2 regions of the Effusibacillus dendaii genome follow, and region 2 is predicted to be linked to the other one. Evidence: predicted binding sites of a transcription regulator. Region 2 holds the regulator's gene; the other holds the start of a gene.

Region 1 (8,998 bases), 940 kb from region 2:
CAACAGGGCAGGCGGTCCATTCAAGCAAATTTTCCCGGAACCGGGCGGTGCAGGCAGCGCATATGTTTTCCAGCGGGTTGCATTACGAAGACTGGTGATCTGTACTTGCTCGTAAGGACGGATGTTGGCTTCCTCCATCAAAGTCCGATCTACTGTAATGCTTCCTACATAGTTGAGATCCGCTTCCGTCACGGTGGCTCGGTGAATTTTCCCCTTGCACATCACTCTTTTCATGTCCACTTCTTCCTCTCCGTTGACGATTTCTCTCCATCCTATTCCAGCCAAAGTAATTTGCCCATTGGCATCCACCCATTTTTTCCGAATTGAGGGAACAGGCGGGCAGTACGCCGTGCCATATTTTAATGGTTTGATATACCTTATAAAGAATTTTCGAAGATAGATTTTGGGGGGAGAGCGGTGACGAAATGCTGGTTAACATGCGCACGTTGCGGGAAGCAAAAACCGCTTGCTTCACTCACCGGAACTTGTGAATGCAGTGGAGTTTTATTAGTTGAATACGATCTTGAACTGGCATCGAAAACCTTTACGAAGGAGGGGATTCTCCAACGACCTTCCACCATGTGGAGATATAGCGATATGCTGCCTGTGCAGCAGACCAGATCGATCGTATCGTTGGGGGAAGGATGGACTCCTTTGATTCGAATCAATCAAGAACAGCAGATCCTCCCTGTGAAGGAATTGTGGGTAAAACGTGAGGAGCAGAACCCAACGGCCAGTTTTAAAGCACGCGGATTTTCTACCGCGATTTCACTTCTGAACGAACATGGAGTAAAAAAAGTGGCAGTTCCCTCGAACGGAAATGCTGCCTCTGCGTTGGCTGCCTATGCGGCTCACGCCGGTATGCAATCGTATGTGTTTGTACCGCAAGATTGTCCGGAAATGATTATCGACGAATGCCTTTATTATGGAGCCCACACGTACAAGGTAGACGGATACATTCATGATGCAGCCCGTATTATCCAGGATGGCAGTGTGGAACAAGGCTGGTTCAATGTAGGAACATTGCGGGAACCCGGCCGCGTGGAAGGCAAGAAAACGATGGGATTCGAATTGGCCGAACAGATGAACTGGATTTTGCCGGATGTGATTGTCTACCCAACAGGCGGAGGCTCTGGCATTATCGGCTTGTGGAAGGCGTTTCACGAATTGAAATCGCTGGGGATGCTTTCGGGCGATTTGCCCCGTTTCGTTAGTGTCCAAGAGGCGGGATGCCAACCGATTGTCGATGCCATACGGTCCCAAACGAATTATAAACCGTTTCCGCCGGAAAAGGTGACGGCCAGTCCGACCGGTATGCGTGTGCCAGAACCTCCCGCCGGCTCGCTTATCGTATCGATTTTACGCGAGACAGATGGAACGGCCGTAGCGGTCGACCGGGATGAAATTCGTGCTGCCCAGATAGCCATGGGAGCGCAGGGAATTTCCGCCTCACCGGAGGGATCTGCCACGTTGGCAGGCACTATCCGGTTAATTGAATCCGGTTGGATCGGACGAAACGAACGAGTAGTGCTATTTAATACTTCACATGCAATCAAGTATTGGCCTTATACATCCTCTTCCTCTGTACCGATCGTGAAAAATTACGAGGAATGGGTTCGCCTGACGAGTCCCCAACTAAAGGAAGGTGCCATGAAATGACACAAACCCGCAAACCGGAAATGGGAAAATGGGGACTCTACAAGTTTTTCAAGGCGGATACCGCTGTCAGCCGATACTTGCCACCAACAGCCGTTTTAAACTGCTCCACTCTGCAATCGTTTCTCTCGAATCATTCTGCTGTGTACATCAAACCGGCCAACGGATCGACCGGACGTGGCGTCATCAAGGTTTGGAAACACAACGGCCGTTACGCCTATGTAAAAGAAAAGGGAACACAATTGCAGTTTTCCGATCTCGACTCCCTATACCGTAAGCTGAGAGCGGAACAGGCTGTCACCAAAGCCATTTACATTATTCAACGAGCCATCCCACTGGCGCAGATTAAGGGCCGTCCATTTGATGTCCGGCTAATGATGATGCGAAATGAGTCCGGTCATTGGGAATATGTCGGAATGGCGGCAAAAGTGGCCGGACCTAAAAGTATCATAACCAATGTGGTGCGTAGTAAAGGGTATATTCTATCGGTCGACGATGCTCTGAAACAGTCTCTCGGACTCAGTTCAACGGAAATTGATAACATCAAACGACAAATGATCCATCTCGGTTACAAAACGTGCCACAGGTTTGATTCGTATAAACGGTACTGGCAGATCGGACTCGATCTGGCTGTTGACCAGAACAGAAAGGTTTGGATCATTGAGCAGAATACGGGTCCTGCTCACTTCCTGTTCGCCAAACTTAAAAATCCGACCGCCTTCCGGCGTATCAAACAATTAGCCGCATTCCGCCGTCGGAAAACACATTAACGAAAAATCTCTGTACAGCACAAACCCGGTCTGTCCTCCTGACCGGGTTTTACTCAAACGATACCTTATGCCGTTTCCATGTTGTCAAAAATCGATACATCCAATTGTTTGATCAGATTCGGCACATTGAGTACCAGTATTAAACGGCCGTCCAAATTGACCACTTGATTCACTTCCCGCGCACCTTGCTGCATTTCAACTGCCTGCAGGGTTTCTTTTGCGATGTCCAGTACATCGGTTGCCGCGTCGACGATCAGCCCCAACTTCTGCCCGTTTGACTCCGTCACCACGATCCGCTTATGATCCTGGTCCACATCGCCCGCCTTGCCAAATCCCAACCAAACTCGTAAATTCATCACAGGAACAACCGAGCCGCGCAATTCCATAATACCTGCCATGTATTCTTCCGTATGCGGCATGGAGCGGATATTTTGCAGCCGTTCGATCGACAGCACATGGCTGACATCCAGCGCATATTCCTCCTGCCCAATTTTGCAGATAATCGCTTTTGTCGTTTCAATCGCCATTTGAAAACCTCCCATTCTTTTCCGTTATACTTTAAATTTCGTCAACAAGGCCTGCATCTCCTCTGCCAGGTTGGAGAGCGATTGAGCAGAAGACGCCACTTCTTCTAACGTAGCCAGCGATTCCTGACTGGCTGCTGATGTCTACTGGCTGGCAGTTGCTCCTTCTTCTGCCGCTTTGCTAACCATTTCGATAGCACCTACGATTTGTTGGCTGCCAGCCGACATCTGCTGAACGGCAGCGGACACTTCCTGTACCTCACTTGTCACATGCGAAACCGCATCTTCAATCACGCGAAATGCTTCGTTCACCTTTTGTGTCTTCGTTACCCCGTCCGCCACTGCATTTTCTGTTTCTTTTCGGATTTCTCCGATCAATCCGGCAATCTGTTGTGCCGAACCGGCTGATTGTTCAGCTAATTTACGCACTTCATCCGCTACTACCGCAAATCCGCGTCCCATTTCGCCCGCTCTGGCCGCTTCAATCGCTGCATTGAGAGCCAGATGTTGGTTTGGCTCGCAATCTCTCTCTGTTGTAACAGTTCAATGACAAACGTGTAACAAATTTGTAACAGTTTCATCAATATGTAACCTACTTCTCCATCCGGATCACTTTTTCCAGAGGGATCTGGCGAATTCCGTCAGCCGTCTGCAGCTTCAAATGGCCATTTTTCACAACAGGAATTCCCTCCCAAATCACATCTTCATGCGGTTCGAACAATGTAATTCGGATAGGCTGTTTCTGATGCAAAGCTTCATCCAGGATGTAGGCCATTTCATTCCATGCATCCTGCGAAATGATCGGCAACCTGCGTCGTGTTGATTCCCTTCTTGAACGTTCCATCAATTCGCGATCTTCCGGCAACATTAACCGCATCGCTTCAAAAATATTGCCGTCCACAATTCGCATGCTGTTCCCTCCACTTACATATAATGCCCGCCAATCTTTTTGCTCCGCTCTTTGAATTGACCGGCTTTCCCAAGACTGACCGCTCGCATAATGCTAATCTCTCCGTATTTTGTCCGGATGTCATCCACCGCTCGCGATAGCCGGTTTTGCTTGACAGCATCGTTAAACAACGATAGCTGCAAGGCATTTGTATTCTGCAGCAGATCAAGCGAAACACTGACCGCTCTCACGCCATCCCCCATCCACCAACGATCCAGCAGTTGCAGCAAAACCGGGTACCATTCATTTGCTTCATCCGAATAAAAATCAACTGTTTTTGCTTTATAAAATCCGCCTTGCAGCCCCTCATAAGTCAATCCAAGCCCCACACGCCTGCCTTTCTGGCCTTCCGATCGTGCCCGGCGGCAGACTTCATCGAGCAATTCCAAAATCACAACGGCAATCTCTTCACGCTTATAAAAATCTCGCGGCAAGGTCGTCCGGTGCGAAATCCCTTTATGCGGTTTCTCGCAAGAATGGGGATTTATTTGCGAATCATCCTCCCCCCGACTCCAGCGATGAATAATCGTCCCCCACACGCCAAATCTGTCGACCAGTTTGCTTTCCGGTATCTCCGCCACATCGCCGATCGTTCGGGCTGCAAACTCCTCGTGTAAAATCTTCGCACGGCGCTTCAATCCCCACATATCAAATACGGATAAACGGTGCAGTTGTGTCGGCACATCCTGTTCCGTCCACCAGACGATGCGGTCCGGGTGCTTCTTGGCTTGTTTATTCGCCATTTTGGCCATCCATTTATTGGGCCCTAAACCGATTCGGCAGCGGATTCGGAACAGGTCCCAAACGGTTTGTTTCAGTTCCCGAACGGCTGCAATCGGATCGGAAAACAAATGAGACGGATAAGGGAACGCAAAAAAAGACTCGTCTACACTAAACGGTTCATGCAGCGGAAACAGATGCTCGATCATTCTCCGAATGCGCACGCTTGTCTCCAGATAAAATTCCATGCGCGGTTTAACGACAATCGCTTCCGGACAACGTTGCAATGCTTCCCCCAATCGCATCGCGTTGTCAACACCTGACCGCTTGGCTGCAGGCGTAGCCGCTAAAATAATTCCCGATCTGCGAGCCGGATCACCTGATACCAAAAGCGGCGGATCTGTAAAGTCATCATCCTCACGACGCTTCCACGCGAATTCAGGCCGCGACGCCGCTTCACACGATGCATAGAAACTTTGCATATCAACCAGTCCGTATACCCATTTCATTCCTTTTCGCCTGTCCATTGCCGAATTTTCCCCTGCACCTCCGCATCCAGCATCGCCCTCATAAATACGGCTTCCCGAACGCGTTCACCGGACCGGTACTGAATCCATATATCAGACGCCTGATTGCTCCGATCCAATATCGAAATGTTTTGTTGCTGCAACTGTTGTTTCAACTTTCGCATCTGTTGCAAAAGATGTTCTTCGAATATTTCAAGCTCTAGCAGTTTCCGAATCAAAGCGGTCGGTCGTTCCATGATTTCCCCCAAAATGCGAATATATGTTCCTGTTTAGATATTATAGTATTCGTTCGGCATAATATGCAAACAAATGTTCCCGTATTAATTTCTGTCCTTCATTTCCCAGTGACACTCGACAGGTGCTTTTGCACTGGCATTGGCGGTTTTGTGGCAGAATCGAAAGTTTGGATATGGTATATTGGTGATGGCCGAGGCAAGAAGGTCCAAACGTAAAATGCAAACATGGGGTGAAAGCCATGGAATCTGTAAAATCTTCGAAAAGAAAGTCGTTTTTGGGATTGACCCCAGTGATTTTGGTTCTTGGGTTGGTCAGTTTGTTGACCGACCTCTCCAGTCAAATGATTGTCCCTGTGCTTCCCTTATTTCTTACGTCTGTACTGCACGTTCAGATTGAGGCTGTTGGCATAATCGAAGGAATTGCGGAGAGCACGGCGAGCGTTCTAAAGCTGTTTTCCGGTTGGATCTCGGATCATTTTGGTCGTCGAAAGCCTCTCATGATAGTAGGGTACGGACTTTCCAATCTCGTCAAACCGTTTTTTGCACTAAGCTCCTCCTGGGGGCAGGTGCTTGCGATTCGGTTTGCGGATCGTTTCGGCAAAGGTGTACGAGCAGCTCCCAGAGATGCGCTTCTGGCGGATGTCACTAGCAAGGAAGAACGCGGCAAAGCATTTGGTTTTAGACGTTCGATGGATACACTCGGGGCAGCCATAGGGCCTTTGGTTACGTATTGGATTCTCACCCAATCCGGCGGAAGCTATCAAACCGTATTCTGGGCATCGGCCATTCCCGGTGTGCTTGCCGTTTTGCTTCTTCTGTTTTTCTTGCGGGAACAAAACCGTTTGGCAGCAACGGGTAGGCGTAGGACATTACCGAAGATTGGATTTAAAAATCTGAACCGTCGTTTTATATGGTTCACACTGGCATCCACGCTATTTGCCGTAGCAAATTTCTCAGATGCGTTTCTCGTCTTGCGCGCACAGAATGTTGGCATGGCAACTGCCTTAATTCCCATCGCCTATTTGACGTTTAATTTAACCGCTAGTGTATTTTCAATACCGGTTGGTGTTTTATCGGACCGTATCGGCCGACGTCCCGTTTTGATTGTCGGATACCTGATTTTCGCCGCCATTTATCTGGGATTTGGCTTTACCGAGAACGTCACATGGATTTGGATTCTATTTGTCATATACGGTCTTTACTACGCGGCGACGGAAGGGATTCAAAAGGCATACATTGCCGACCTGGTTCCCGAAGGGCAACGGGGAACGGCAATGGGGACGTTTAATGCTTTGACTGGTTTGGCAGCGCTGCCCGCCAGCGTTATTGCGGGTTACCTTTGGCAGTTGTTTGGGCCGTCAACTGCTTTTGCCGCCAGCAGTTGTCTTGCAATTTTATCGGCCATCTTGATGATCGTGTTTCGTATTTAAAAACCGACCCGCCGTCTGGCGAATCGGTCATTCAATGTGTCCTCCAGTTAACGAACGGTGCCCATCATCTGGGTAAACACAGAAGGGTTATATCCGGCTCCGTATTGGCGAGTATTGCCCTGGCTATAACCGCCAGATTGGCCGCCGGCTGTGCCCCTGCCAATCGTGTACGCGCCGGTCGCCGTGAAATTGGCAGAGCCGCCCACTCCCTGAACGAAAGACTGTTCAATCCGATTACACAAGGAAACGCAGTACTGCAATTGCTGAGCAGCCTGATTTTCCCGCTGGGCAATGGTTTGCATGCCCGGTTGATTCGAGAAAATCTGTGCGTTCTGCCGTTCATTCTGGGCAAGCTGCTGACAGATGTCCCGAATTTGTTGAATGTCTTGTGCAATCGTTTGATTGAACATCGGATGTCCCCCTTCGCCAAAAGATTTTGAACCGAAGTTCAACGCTATTTTGTGCGCTCCGTTCAGCTGTTATGCTGACCAATAAACGGCAACGAAACAATGTGACATGCAAAGAAAGAAAAAAACGGGCCGCTTACGCAGTCCGCTTTTGGCTATGTATCCCCCGCCCATGCCGTCGATCCGGATTGTTTTCTGAACCCGCCAAAGCAGGTGGGCGACCCGTTATTGCTTGCTGACGTCCCATTCGTCCAAAAAAGGAGGTGGGCATGCCATCCGCAATAAGTTCTGTCTCCCCGAAAACATGTATAGGTTCAAAACAAGGTACCGCTCTGACGCACACGGCAGGTTAAAACGTTCTTTGTGTTTATCATTATACCCCAAATCGGCATAAACTCAATCCCAAATTGATGGAAACAGATGAAAATCTTTCGTCTGTACTACCGAAGTTTGCGAATGGTAAACATATCGGCCAGCAGGTGCCAGATTTGCGGAAAGGGATTGCCGAGCTCCCAAAAGCTGACCCCTCGCAAATTGAATTCATTGATCAGATTCAATTTAGCCTTTGCGCTGCGGGCGTCTTCAAACCAAACTTCATGCTGCCTTCCTTGATTATCGTAGTAATGGAAGAAAGGAGCCTGCAAGGTTTCGTCATACTCAATCGCCTGATTTTCCCGATCCGCCAGGCGAATCGCAGCTTGCGGACTGATGGTGCGGGCAGTTGTTCCCGGAGCAAACGGCAGTGTCCAATCGTATCCGTAGAGCGGGAACCCCATTAAAATTTTCCGGGGGGGAATCCGGGTCACGGCATACCGAAGCACATCGCGCATTTTGTTGATCGGAGCAACCGCATATGCGGGACCGCCTGACCAGCCCCATTCATACGTCATGATAATGGTAAAATCAACAATCTCGCCGTGTGCCCGATAGTCGTGCGCTCCATGCCACTCGCCGCCTACATAGTCTGATTCTTTTGGCGCCAACGCTGTTGACAGGATAGCCCCTACTGCGTGCAATCTGGCAGCCAGATCACGCAAAAACTGGTTATATGTTTCGCGATCTTCCGGCCCGACCCGCTCGAAATCCACATTTACGCCGACAAACCCTTTTTCCCGGATGATCCGCACCAGATTGTCAAACAGACGGTTTTTGACCTCCTCGCTGGTGATAATCGCACGCGCCAGTTCCGCACTAAATCCGATATCTGCTTCAAAATTGGTCATCACAAGCAGCGGCGCAATCCCAAACTCTCGAGCAGCTGCCAAGGCAAACGAATCGTTCGGAGATGTCAGCCCTCCGTCACGTGTCGCCCGATAGCTGAATACGCTCACATAGGTCAGATAAGGGGCTACCTCCCGTAAAGTGGCACGATCATCCGGCCCCCCTGATGGCTCAAGGTATGCGTTTACTTCAATCGTTCGTTTCAGTTGCGCCTCCCGTGGAATCTGCACCTGTTGTCCAACCTGTAAATCGGCTGGACTCACTCCTGGATTCGCCTGCTCCAATTCCTGGGACACACCATATTGCTGAGCCGTTGTATAGAAGCTTTCCCCCGATTTTACAATGTCAGCGCGGCCCGCCGAAGGAATGAGGAGGGTCTGCCCCACGACAAGCGAATTGGGATTGGGTGGTTGATTAAGCCGTATAATTTCCTCCGGCGTGGTGCCGTATTGCTTTGCGATATTCCAAATGGTGTCGCCGCGCTTCACGACATGAATCTGCACGTGCACTCCTCCTTTTTCTGCACAAAAATTCACTTTACCCTATTCACAAAAGTTG
Region 2 (8,998 bases):
TTCGAAGACTGTGATGGACGATGTAGCGAATTTTACAACATTTGTTTTAACCATGGCGATGGTGGGACTCGGGTTGAATGTAAGCTTGAAAGATCTTCGTACGAAGGCATTGCGACCGCTTATTGCAATGTCGATTACGTCAATCATTCTTTCCCTCTTAACGTTTGTTGCCATGTAATTGGATTTTGTACAACGAATGAGAGTGTGGTTATAAATGAAAAGAATTTTATTTGCCACTGACGGTTCGGAATACTCCGAACGGTGCGGATGACAGGGAATTTTTAGATGCTTGGCCGGAAGCAATCGTGTTCAATTCTTGCATCGAACGGGTCATCCGAGCATTTCAATCTGTGAGGTTGCCAAAGAAGAGCAGGCAGATTTGATCATCGTGAGGAGTCATGAGAGAGGCATTGTAGATCGTGCCTTATTAGGCAGCGTTGCACACGGTGTTTTGCACCGTTCTCATATTCACGTCCTTGTTGTCAGGAAATAAAATGTAAAAAGGGAGATGTGATTTATGAAACGCCCAAAAATCACTATCGTTGGTGCTGGGAATGTTGGGCCTACACTTGCACACTTAACTTTATTAAAAAAATAGGCGATGTTGTACTTATTGATATTGCCGAGGGCATTCCTCAAGGTAAAGCACACGATATGCAGGAATCAGTTCCTGTCGAATCTTTAAGTAAAAAAAACTACAACAGACCAATTAACGTACAAACTTTATCTTCAAGCTTTTGTAGGTAGGCAATAGGATCTTTTCGGAACCGGCGTCTTTTTGTACTTTCTGAGAGACGTTCACACCATTGTTGGCGAACATGGTTCTGATTTTATTCAACCAAAACATTAGAACAAGATGTGGAAGTGACAGGGCCTGTTGAAGCGGTTATCTACGCATCTTCTACATCTGACGATACCGACTTCACGGTGAAGTTAGTAGATGTTTATCCAGACGGAAGAGCTATAAACCTGTTCGCTCGAACAATTTAAGTTAACATAATATATATTATCGGACTCAATATACAACTCAAAAAAGAACCTATTGCCAATTTGTAACAAAAGTTTCGATCTAAATGGCCTTTCCTCACAACCGCAGAGTAAAAACACCTCTTGTTACAAAGTCACCGGATTTGGCCTTGCTTTGTTAAGAAGGGGGCGTGAGAAACGAAAGCCCCCAGCTCAAACCATCTTCAATTAAACAAATAAGGTTTCTCCTATATAGCCATCCTCTCTTACTCCAGGCGGACATGCAAAAACTGCGCTGCTTGTGTGAAGTGTATACTCGTTTAGAGCATCATGTGCAGCCAAACGACGCAATAAAGGGATAAATTGTTCAGAAATATTCCGTTGAAAGCTGATAAAGAAAAGTCCTGCATCAAGTTGGCCAGTTTTCGGATCAATTCCATCGACGTATGAATATCCCCGACGCAAAATTTTCGTTCCTTCGACATGGGCCAGTCGAACGTGAGAGTTTTCGGGCAGAAAATTGGGGTTAACCGGATCGAATTCATTTTTCATTCCAAATCCGGCGCCACTCAACTTTGTTCGGCCGAATGTACTTTCCTGCTCATCAAGAGAAGAGCGGTCCCATACTTCAATCAGCATCCGGATTCGACGTGCCACTAAATATGTGCCGCCCTGCATCCATGCTGGTTGATCCGATCCGTTTACCCAAACAAACTGATTCATCAACTGCGAGTTACCCGTGTCGATATTCGCTGTTCCATCCTTAAAGCCAAATAGATTTCGCGGTGTTTCCGCTACTCCTTTTTGATTCTGCGGTGTACTGAGAAACCCCTGCTGCAGCCAACGCACCGCAGCAACTCCTCGCGAAACACGTACCAAATTACGAACGGCGTAAAAAGCAATCTGCGGGTCATCAGCGCAGGCTTGGATGCATATATCACCACCGGAGCGTTCTGGTTGAAGGGCGTCTCCTGGCATAGCCGGAATCTCTGCCAACCCAGTCGGATACCGTTCCGCTAAACCAAACCGATCCATACCGTCTCGATTAAATAAGGTAGGACCGAATCCGATCGTAATAGACAGACCCGATGGGAACAGTCCTACAGATTCTCCCGTGTCCTCTGGAGGTAATTTGCGATTTGTTAAGTGATCTCCTACTTGCTTCCCGGCGCACATTCGCGCAGCTGCTTCGGACCACGTACGCAACAGATCCTGTAATTCCTTTCGACTCTCCGCCGTGACATCAAAAGCGGCAAACACCATATGACCCTGTGCCGGTGTGTCAATGCCGGCTTGGTGTGAACCGTAAAAAGAATACACTTTGTTTGTTCTGCCAAATTGATTCTCTGATCGCGTCATGCTTGCCGTTTCCAGCGAGGAGAACAACCTCATACCGCTGAGCCCCAACGCAGCCCCGAAACCTGTTGCAGCCGCCATTTTGAACATCTCTCTTCGTGAAATGGGCTGATCAAGTTTCCCCATGATAATGCCCTCCTGTTTGACAAGTTTTCTTTAAAAAACTTATTAAAGAATCTTCTCTGCTTGTTAAAGAATCTTAGCTGCTTGAGAAAGGGATTCCGCTGTACTGTCAATCTCTTGACCAATGTTCTTCGTGTCTTCCTGTTTCAAATTCGTGTAGGAGACAAAGCTATCTCCTTGACGGAACGAAATCAGAGTTTTATCCAAAACCGCAAATCGTTCGTCAATTTTTTTCACCAATTCCGGATCCTTTTGTTCTATAATCGTTTTAAAAGTGTTGTAGGCAGCTTTGGAGCCTTCTACATTGGCATACAAATCAACGAGATCTATATGGGAATACCGTTCTTCTTCACCAGTTACTTTAGACGTTCCGGCTTCATTGAGCAGTTCTACGGCACCTGAGATGACTTGCGCCGGTTTTAACGAAACGGTTTCCAGTTTCTGATGAAGTGCTTTGACATCCTCCAATAGTTGATTGGCATATTTGTCCTGTCCTTTTAATGAATGATCCATCCATAGAGCCTTTTCAATTTCGTGAAATCCGGTCCATTCTTCTTTTTCTACGTCGTTTTCTCTTGCATCAATCTTCGCATCTAGATCTCCAAAGCTTTCCGCTATCGGTTCAATCCGCTCATAAAATACCCGCGACGAACCATAAAGACGTTTTGCCTGCTCCATGTCCCCCTCATGTATCGCCTTTACAAACGATGTTGTTTCATCAACAAGAGATTGGCTTTGCTGAACTACATATTTTCGATATTCATCAATGGCCGCTTGGAGTTGCGGATTATCCGCTTTTTTCGCAATCTCATGATTAGTAACCGCATTTAACAAATCATTTATTGCTAATATCAGGCTGTCATTCAGTTTAGACAGCACCTCTTTATCGTATGGACTTTTCGATGAACCGGCGATTAACGGTTCCAGGTATTGTTCCACTGAAGTATATTGGGCCGGATAATCCGGTCTGACTTGTTCTTCAAACGCAGACCAGGTCTCTTTCAGTTTTGAGCCCAAATCTTTTATTTTGCCAGCATCCCCGGCATCCAGGTTTTTCCGAAATTCCGATGTAAGAGACAACAATTTCTCCGCGCCCTCTTTGACCTGAGATGATGCTGCCGTTTCGCTCGATGAAGATGCCACACTTTTGACGCTCTTTTCTTCTGGATTGGATGTCGTACCACACCCTGTTAAGGCGGAACTTGTAATGATAGTCAACGCTACCATCGTGGTTAATTTTCGCACTATATATTCCTCCCTATACCACTTGATTAATATGATATTGATAATCATTATCACTATATACGAAGAAATATTATTTGATTACCTACGAATCGTCAAGCGTTTTCCGGAAAAAAGTTTCCATAGTACCTAAATCTGATTCTTTCAGACTGTATGAACATAGGATCACAGTTCTCCCTATTAAACAACAAACCGGCCACCCTTATCGGGTAGCCGGTTGTTGTTACGAAATCAAGAACAGGAACATATAAATGGCCGCTCCCCAAATAACCAGGGCGGAAACTTTGTTCAAAATCAAAATGAATCGACCGCTTCGATCAACCTGCCCGACGATCCTGCCGATAGCAGCTAACCCCGCAAACCACATCCAAGAGACCACCGAACAGGATACAGCAAATATAATTTTCTGCGAACCGGAGTAAGCTAAAGAACTGGTTCCGATTACCCCGATCGTATCCAAAATCGCGTGCGGGTTTAAAAGAGACACAGAAGCCGCAAATGCAATCTGTTTTTTCGGCTTAAAAATCGTTTTGCTGTTTGATAGATCCTGCGGTGCTTTGCTGTTCCATGTCGTCCACCCCATGTATGACAAAAATAGGATCCCACTAATCAGCAACACCGTTTTCACCCAAAAGTTGCCCAGCACTAGAGCGGATACACCTAATACCGCCAAACTGATTAACAAAGTGTCACAAACTGACGCGGTAATTACTGCAGGCAAAGCGTGTACAAACCGTTTCTGCAACGCGCCCTGATTAAAGATAAACACATTTTGCACACCCAGTGGTAAAATCAGGCCGAACGCTAGTATGAAACCATGCACTACTGCTTGAAACATCGCCATCCTCCATTAGATCATTGAAATCATTCACATATAACAAGAATAGAAAATAGGATACCATATCAAAAAGTAAGATACGGAAGATCATAGAAAGTAAGTATACCATCATATTATTTACCATAATTACATTATGTAAAATAAATGCCGTAAAAAAAGCACCTCCGTCATGGTTGTTTCCCATTGCCGGAGGTGCCGTTATGTACCAAGATTTATCCGTTATTTAACCAGATCTTTCAGACCTGCTCCCGGCTTGAAAGTCGGTACTTGTGACGCAGGAATTGAAATTTCCTTTCCTGTCTGTGGGTTACGTCCTGATCGGGCCGCCCGCTGTCTTGTTTCAAACGTGCCAAATCCGATCAATTGCACTTTCTCGCCGTTTTGCATGGCTTCGCTGATTGAATCCAGAATTGCATTGACCGCTTTCTCCGCATCCGCTTTCTTCAAGGATGTATTTTCCGCAACAGTAGCAATCAAATCTCCTTTGTTCATCTGATATTCCCCCTTTGTATGATCCATTCATTGATCTTATTCGATACAACCTGACAAAATCCTTTTACTGACAGGGGGATTGAGGAAAAAAATCTTACTTCTTGTCTTTATAGATCTCTCTCATGACATGCCCCAGTTCAGGCACAATGATGCGAGTCATTGCCAGTTTAACGGCACCGCTGGAACCTGGCATGGAAAAAACAGCAGTACCTTTACAGACGCCTGCAATTGCTCGACTGAGAATGGCTGCTGGTCCAATGTCTTCAGTAAAACTTAGGTAGCGGAAAATCTCTCCGAAACCAGGCATCTTTTTTTCGAGCATGGAGTCAACAGCTTTATATGTCGTATCCCGATCGGTAATTCCTGTCCCTCCGTTCAACAGAATCGCTTCTATGTTCGGAGATTCTGCTCCTTCCGCAATCAATTTCCGGATCATCTCGTATTCATCTTTCACAATGCGGTAGTCTTCTACCCGATACCCATTTTCTTGTAACAATTGCATGATCAGTTGACCGCTGGTGTCAGTTTCCTTTGTGCGCGTATCGCTCACCGTAATTACCATACAGGAAACTATTTTTGGAGCCTCTTTCCTATGCTGTTCTGTTGACATCTATACTTCCCCCTTGTCTTCTTAGGATGTTAATTTAGTGAAAATCTTGGAATGACAGAACTGTATCTACAGTTCCATATTCTTTTTTGGCATAACCATTAAAATCAACCAAGCTGGATGGCTGTTGCAAAATTGAGGGTAATGCCTTGACTATAAGGGAGCGTATACTGGTTAGTTTGACTTATGACCTGATCTTCCAAAGTAAAGGTCAGACCTTTCGATTCATATGGATCTGTGCATACAAACTGGACCGAGTGTCGTATTTTTGAAAAAAGGAATAGACTTGTACAACGATAAACAGACGATGGGGAAAATAACAGAAAATAACAAGCGAGAACCGCGAAACCGTTTTACAAACAATTCCCCACTCACGCGACTAACGAAAGTAATCGTGATGTATGGTACATTCATTATACTACATATACCACGTTTATTTTAGGTATACACGTAAACGAGGAGGAATCCGTGTGGGTTTAGCTATCGCCATTATATTCTTTCTGGCCGGTGTTTTGTTTACAATTTACCCAATATTGCCGGGCGCACTATTCGTTCTTGCTGGGATGGTCATTTATGGACTGATGGAGGGATGGTCACATTTTCCGCTATGGTTTTGGGTTGTTCAGGTGATTTTAACCGCTCTGAATTTTACTGTTGATTGGCTGTCCAGTGTGCTTGGAATCAAACGGGCAGGCGGCTCAAAATGGGCTGTTTGGGGATCCATAATCGGTACCCTCGTAGGCCCCCTTGTAGCAGGCCCGTTTGGAATTTTGATTGGACCTGTAGCAGGGGCGATGATTGGCCAACTTGTCGCTGCCAGAAAAGCAAGGGAAATTACCCGAGTTGGAATTGCCGTTTTCCTGGGATTCATAATTGGAACTTTTACTAAATTAATGATCATAATGATTCAAATGATCGTTTTCGCTGTTAAATTCTGATGATTTGGCACGTTACATCTGAGGTAAACGCAATGTTAAACCAACCGGGAGTTGAGTGTTCTGTAACCCGTTATGTTTTCGAATTTGAAACACAACTTCCTGAACATCTTGATCGGGATAATAAGTTTTTGCAATCGACCAAAGCGTGTCGCCCGGTTGCACAACCACCACCGAATCGAACTGGCTCCCATAAGCCTGCTTGTCCCAGACAAGATTTAAGCCAATGGCAGCAAACAAAACTACACAAGACGTTATAAACAACATCATGACATTCTTGCTGAATCGATTTGTTTTCACTTCTCCACTCTGCGATTGTTCCCTGCGCCATGCGGAATAATTATAAGTTGCAAACATTTCCGACTCTCCTTTACGAACGTTTGTTCCTGTTTGAATCATAATACGAACTAATGTTCCTGTCAAGACAAAAATCGAACTAATGTTTGTATTTTTTACCAGCTTATGATATACTTCTTTTAGGAATAGTCTATGATTCGATTTGATTTCTAGTACACATAAGGAGAGTTTTCGAAATGAAAATATCCAAACGCCAAAAACAAATCCTGGAATTCATTAAGGGGGAAGTCAAGAAGAAAGGGTACCCCCCTTCTGTTCGGGAAATCGGCGATGCGGTCGGACTGGCTTCCAGTTCAACGGTACATGGGCATTTGGCAAGATTGGAACAGAAAGGTTTAATCCGCAGAGACCCGGTCAAGCCGCGAGCGATTGAAATTCTGGATTCCGAAACGGTTGAAACAGCTGGTTCCCCGCAAGCAAATGTTGTTCCTATTAACACCAATACAGTGATGGCGCCTATTATCGGCAAAGTGACCGCCGGCAGCCCGATTACCGCTATTGAGAATGTGGAAGATTACTTTCCGCTGCCTGCTTCATTTGTTGGAGATGCTGATGTGTATGTGTTAAGAATTGACGGAGAATCGATGATTGAAGCAGGTATTCATGACGGAGATCTTGTCATTGTCCGCAAGCAACAAACAGCAAGAAATGGTGAAATTATCGTGGCGATGACGGAGGATGACGAAGCAACCGTAAAACGTTTCTTTAAGGAAGCAGATCATATACGACTGCAGCCTGAAAATTCCTCTATGCAGCCGCTTCTGTATAAGCATGTAACCATTCTCGGAAAAGTGATTGGCGTTTTCCGATATGTATTTTAAGTCAAAAGCCACTCCATTGCAGGAGTGGCTTTTCTCATAGTCAAATCGCTTTTCTACAACTTATTAATAAGTCTGCTTATTAATAAGTCGTCAAATATTGATCCCGTTCCCAATCATGTACAGTTGTTCGGAACATATCCCATTCGATTAATTTTGCTTCCACAAAATGCGTAACCGTGTGTTCCCCCAAGGCCGAACGAATCACTTCATCAGCCAGCAATTCATCTAGGGCTTCCTTGAGAGATGCGGGCAGCGAACGAATGCCGACCTTTTCCCTTTCTGCTTCATTCATAATGTAAATGTTGCGATTCACCGGTTCCGATAATGGAAGATTATTCTTAATTCCATCCAGTCCCGCTTTTAACATGACCGCAAGTGCCAGATACGGATTGCAGGCTGGGTCAGGGTTACGCAATTCGATTCGGGTTGACAATCCCCGAGATGCAGGAATTCGAACCAGCGGAGAACGGTTTTTGGCTGACCAGGCAACATAACAAGGCGCTTCATAGCCAGGCACCAACCGTTTGTATGAGTTTACTGTCGGATTGGTGATAGCTGCAAATCCACGAGCATGAGCCAGGATGCCTGCCAAATAGTTTTTTTGCCACTTTCGACAGACCCAGTTCATCGCTCTCATCATAAAACGCATTCTCTTTTCCCTTGAACAACGATTGATGACAGTGCATGCCGGAGCCGTTAATACCAAAAATAGGCTTCGGCATAAATGTCGCATGCAGTCCATATTTACGAGCGATTGTCTTCACGACAAGTTTGAACGTCATAATATTGTCTGCTGCTGTAACGGCATCCGCATATTTAAAATCGATTTCGTGCTGCCCGATTGCCACTTCATGGTGCGACGCTTCGATTTCAAATCCCATTGCTTCGAGTGTCAATACAATTTCCCGACGGCAGTTTTCTCCCAAATCGAGAGGAGCCAAATCAAAATAACCGCCCTTATCGTTCACTTCCATTAAGGGTTCGCCTTGCTCATCCAGCTTGAACAAGAAAAACTCCGGTTCAGGACCCACGTTCATTGAGGTAAATCCCATTTCTTTCGCCTCTGCCAACACTTTTTTCAGAGTACCCCGGGGATCTCCTTCAAACGGTGTGCCATCTGGCATATAAATGTCGCAAATCAGACGCGCTACTTTCCCGTGCTCCGTCTCCCATGGAAAAATCAACCATGTGCCAAGATCGGGATACAAATACATATCCGATTCTTCAATTCGGACAAAACCTTCAATAGATGAACCATCAA

What was found. Region 2 encodes LexA, which represses DNA repair genes until DNA is damaged. Its sites were predicted from a motif close to CGAACATATGTTCG; they were not measured.
Region 1: skT53_RS08895 (YhjD family protein) is a predicted target of LexA. The motif match lies at 5,399-5,412, and genes of this name have one in related genera.

The regions. Positions count from the first base shown of each region.
Region 1 covers NZ_AP023366.1:1,614,406-1,623,403, forward strand. Annotated here, with positions in the region: gene panD (aspartate 1-decarboxylase) at 1-234, opposite strand, end outside; gene skT53_RS08860 (threonine synthase) at 418-1,659, shown strand; gene skT53_RS08865 (YheC/YheD family protein) at 1,656-2,426, shown strand; gene skT53_RS08870 (chemotaxis protein CheW) at 2,492-2,953, opposite strand; partial or broken gene skT53_RS08875 (methyl-accepting chemotaxis protein) at 3,095-3,454, opposite strand; gene skT53_RS19015 (hypothetical protein) at 3,391-3,534, opposite strand; gene skT53_RS08885 (YolD-like family protein) at 3,543-3,860, opposite strand; gene skT53_RS08890 (DNA polymerase IV) at 3,875-5,146, opposite strand; gene skT53_RS08895 (YhjD family protein) at 5,125-5,382, opposite strand; gene skT53_RS08900 (MFS transporter) at 5,622-6,812, shown strand; gene skT53_RS08905 (hypothetical protein) at 6,860-7,222, opposite strand; RNA gene ssrS (6S RNA) at 7,379-7,573, opposite strand; gene skT53_RS08915 (glycosyl hydrolase family 18 protein) at 7,660-8,943, opposite strand.
Region 2 covers NZ_AP023366.1:675,344-684,341, forward strand. Annotated here, with positions in the region: gene skT53_RS03500 (YeiH family protein) at 1-178, shown strand, start outside; gene skT53_RS03505 (universal stress protein) at 290-493, shown strand; partial or broken gene skT53_RS19095 (CocE/NonD family hydrolase C-terminal non-catalytic domain-containing protein) at 844-990, shown strand; gene efeB (iron uptake transporter deferrochelatase/peroxidase subunit) at 1,195-2,448, opposite strand; gene efeO (iron uptake system protein EfeO) at 2,512-3,738, opposite strand; gene skT53_RS03525 (LysE/ArgO family amino acid transporter) at 3,911-4,525, opposite strand; gene skT53_RS03530 (HU family DNA-binding protein) at 4,745-5,017, opposite strand; gene skT53_RS03535 (MogA/MoaB family molybdenum cofactor biosynthesis protein) at 5,112-5,627, opposite strand; gene skT53_RS03540 (DUF456 domain-containing protein) at 6,095-6,562, shown strand; gene skT53_RS03545 (LysM peptidoglycan-binding domain-containing protein) at 6,575-6,916, opposite strand; gene lexA (transcriptional repressor LexA) at 7,093-7,737, shown strand; partial or broken gene glnA (type I glutamate--ammonia ligase) at 7,817-8,998, opposite strand, start outside.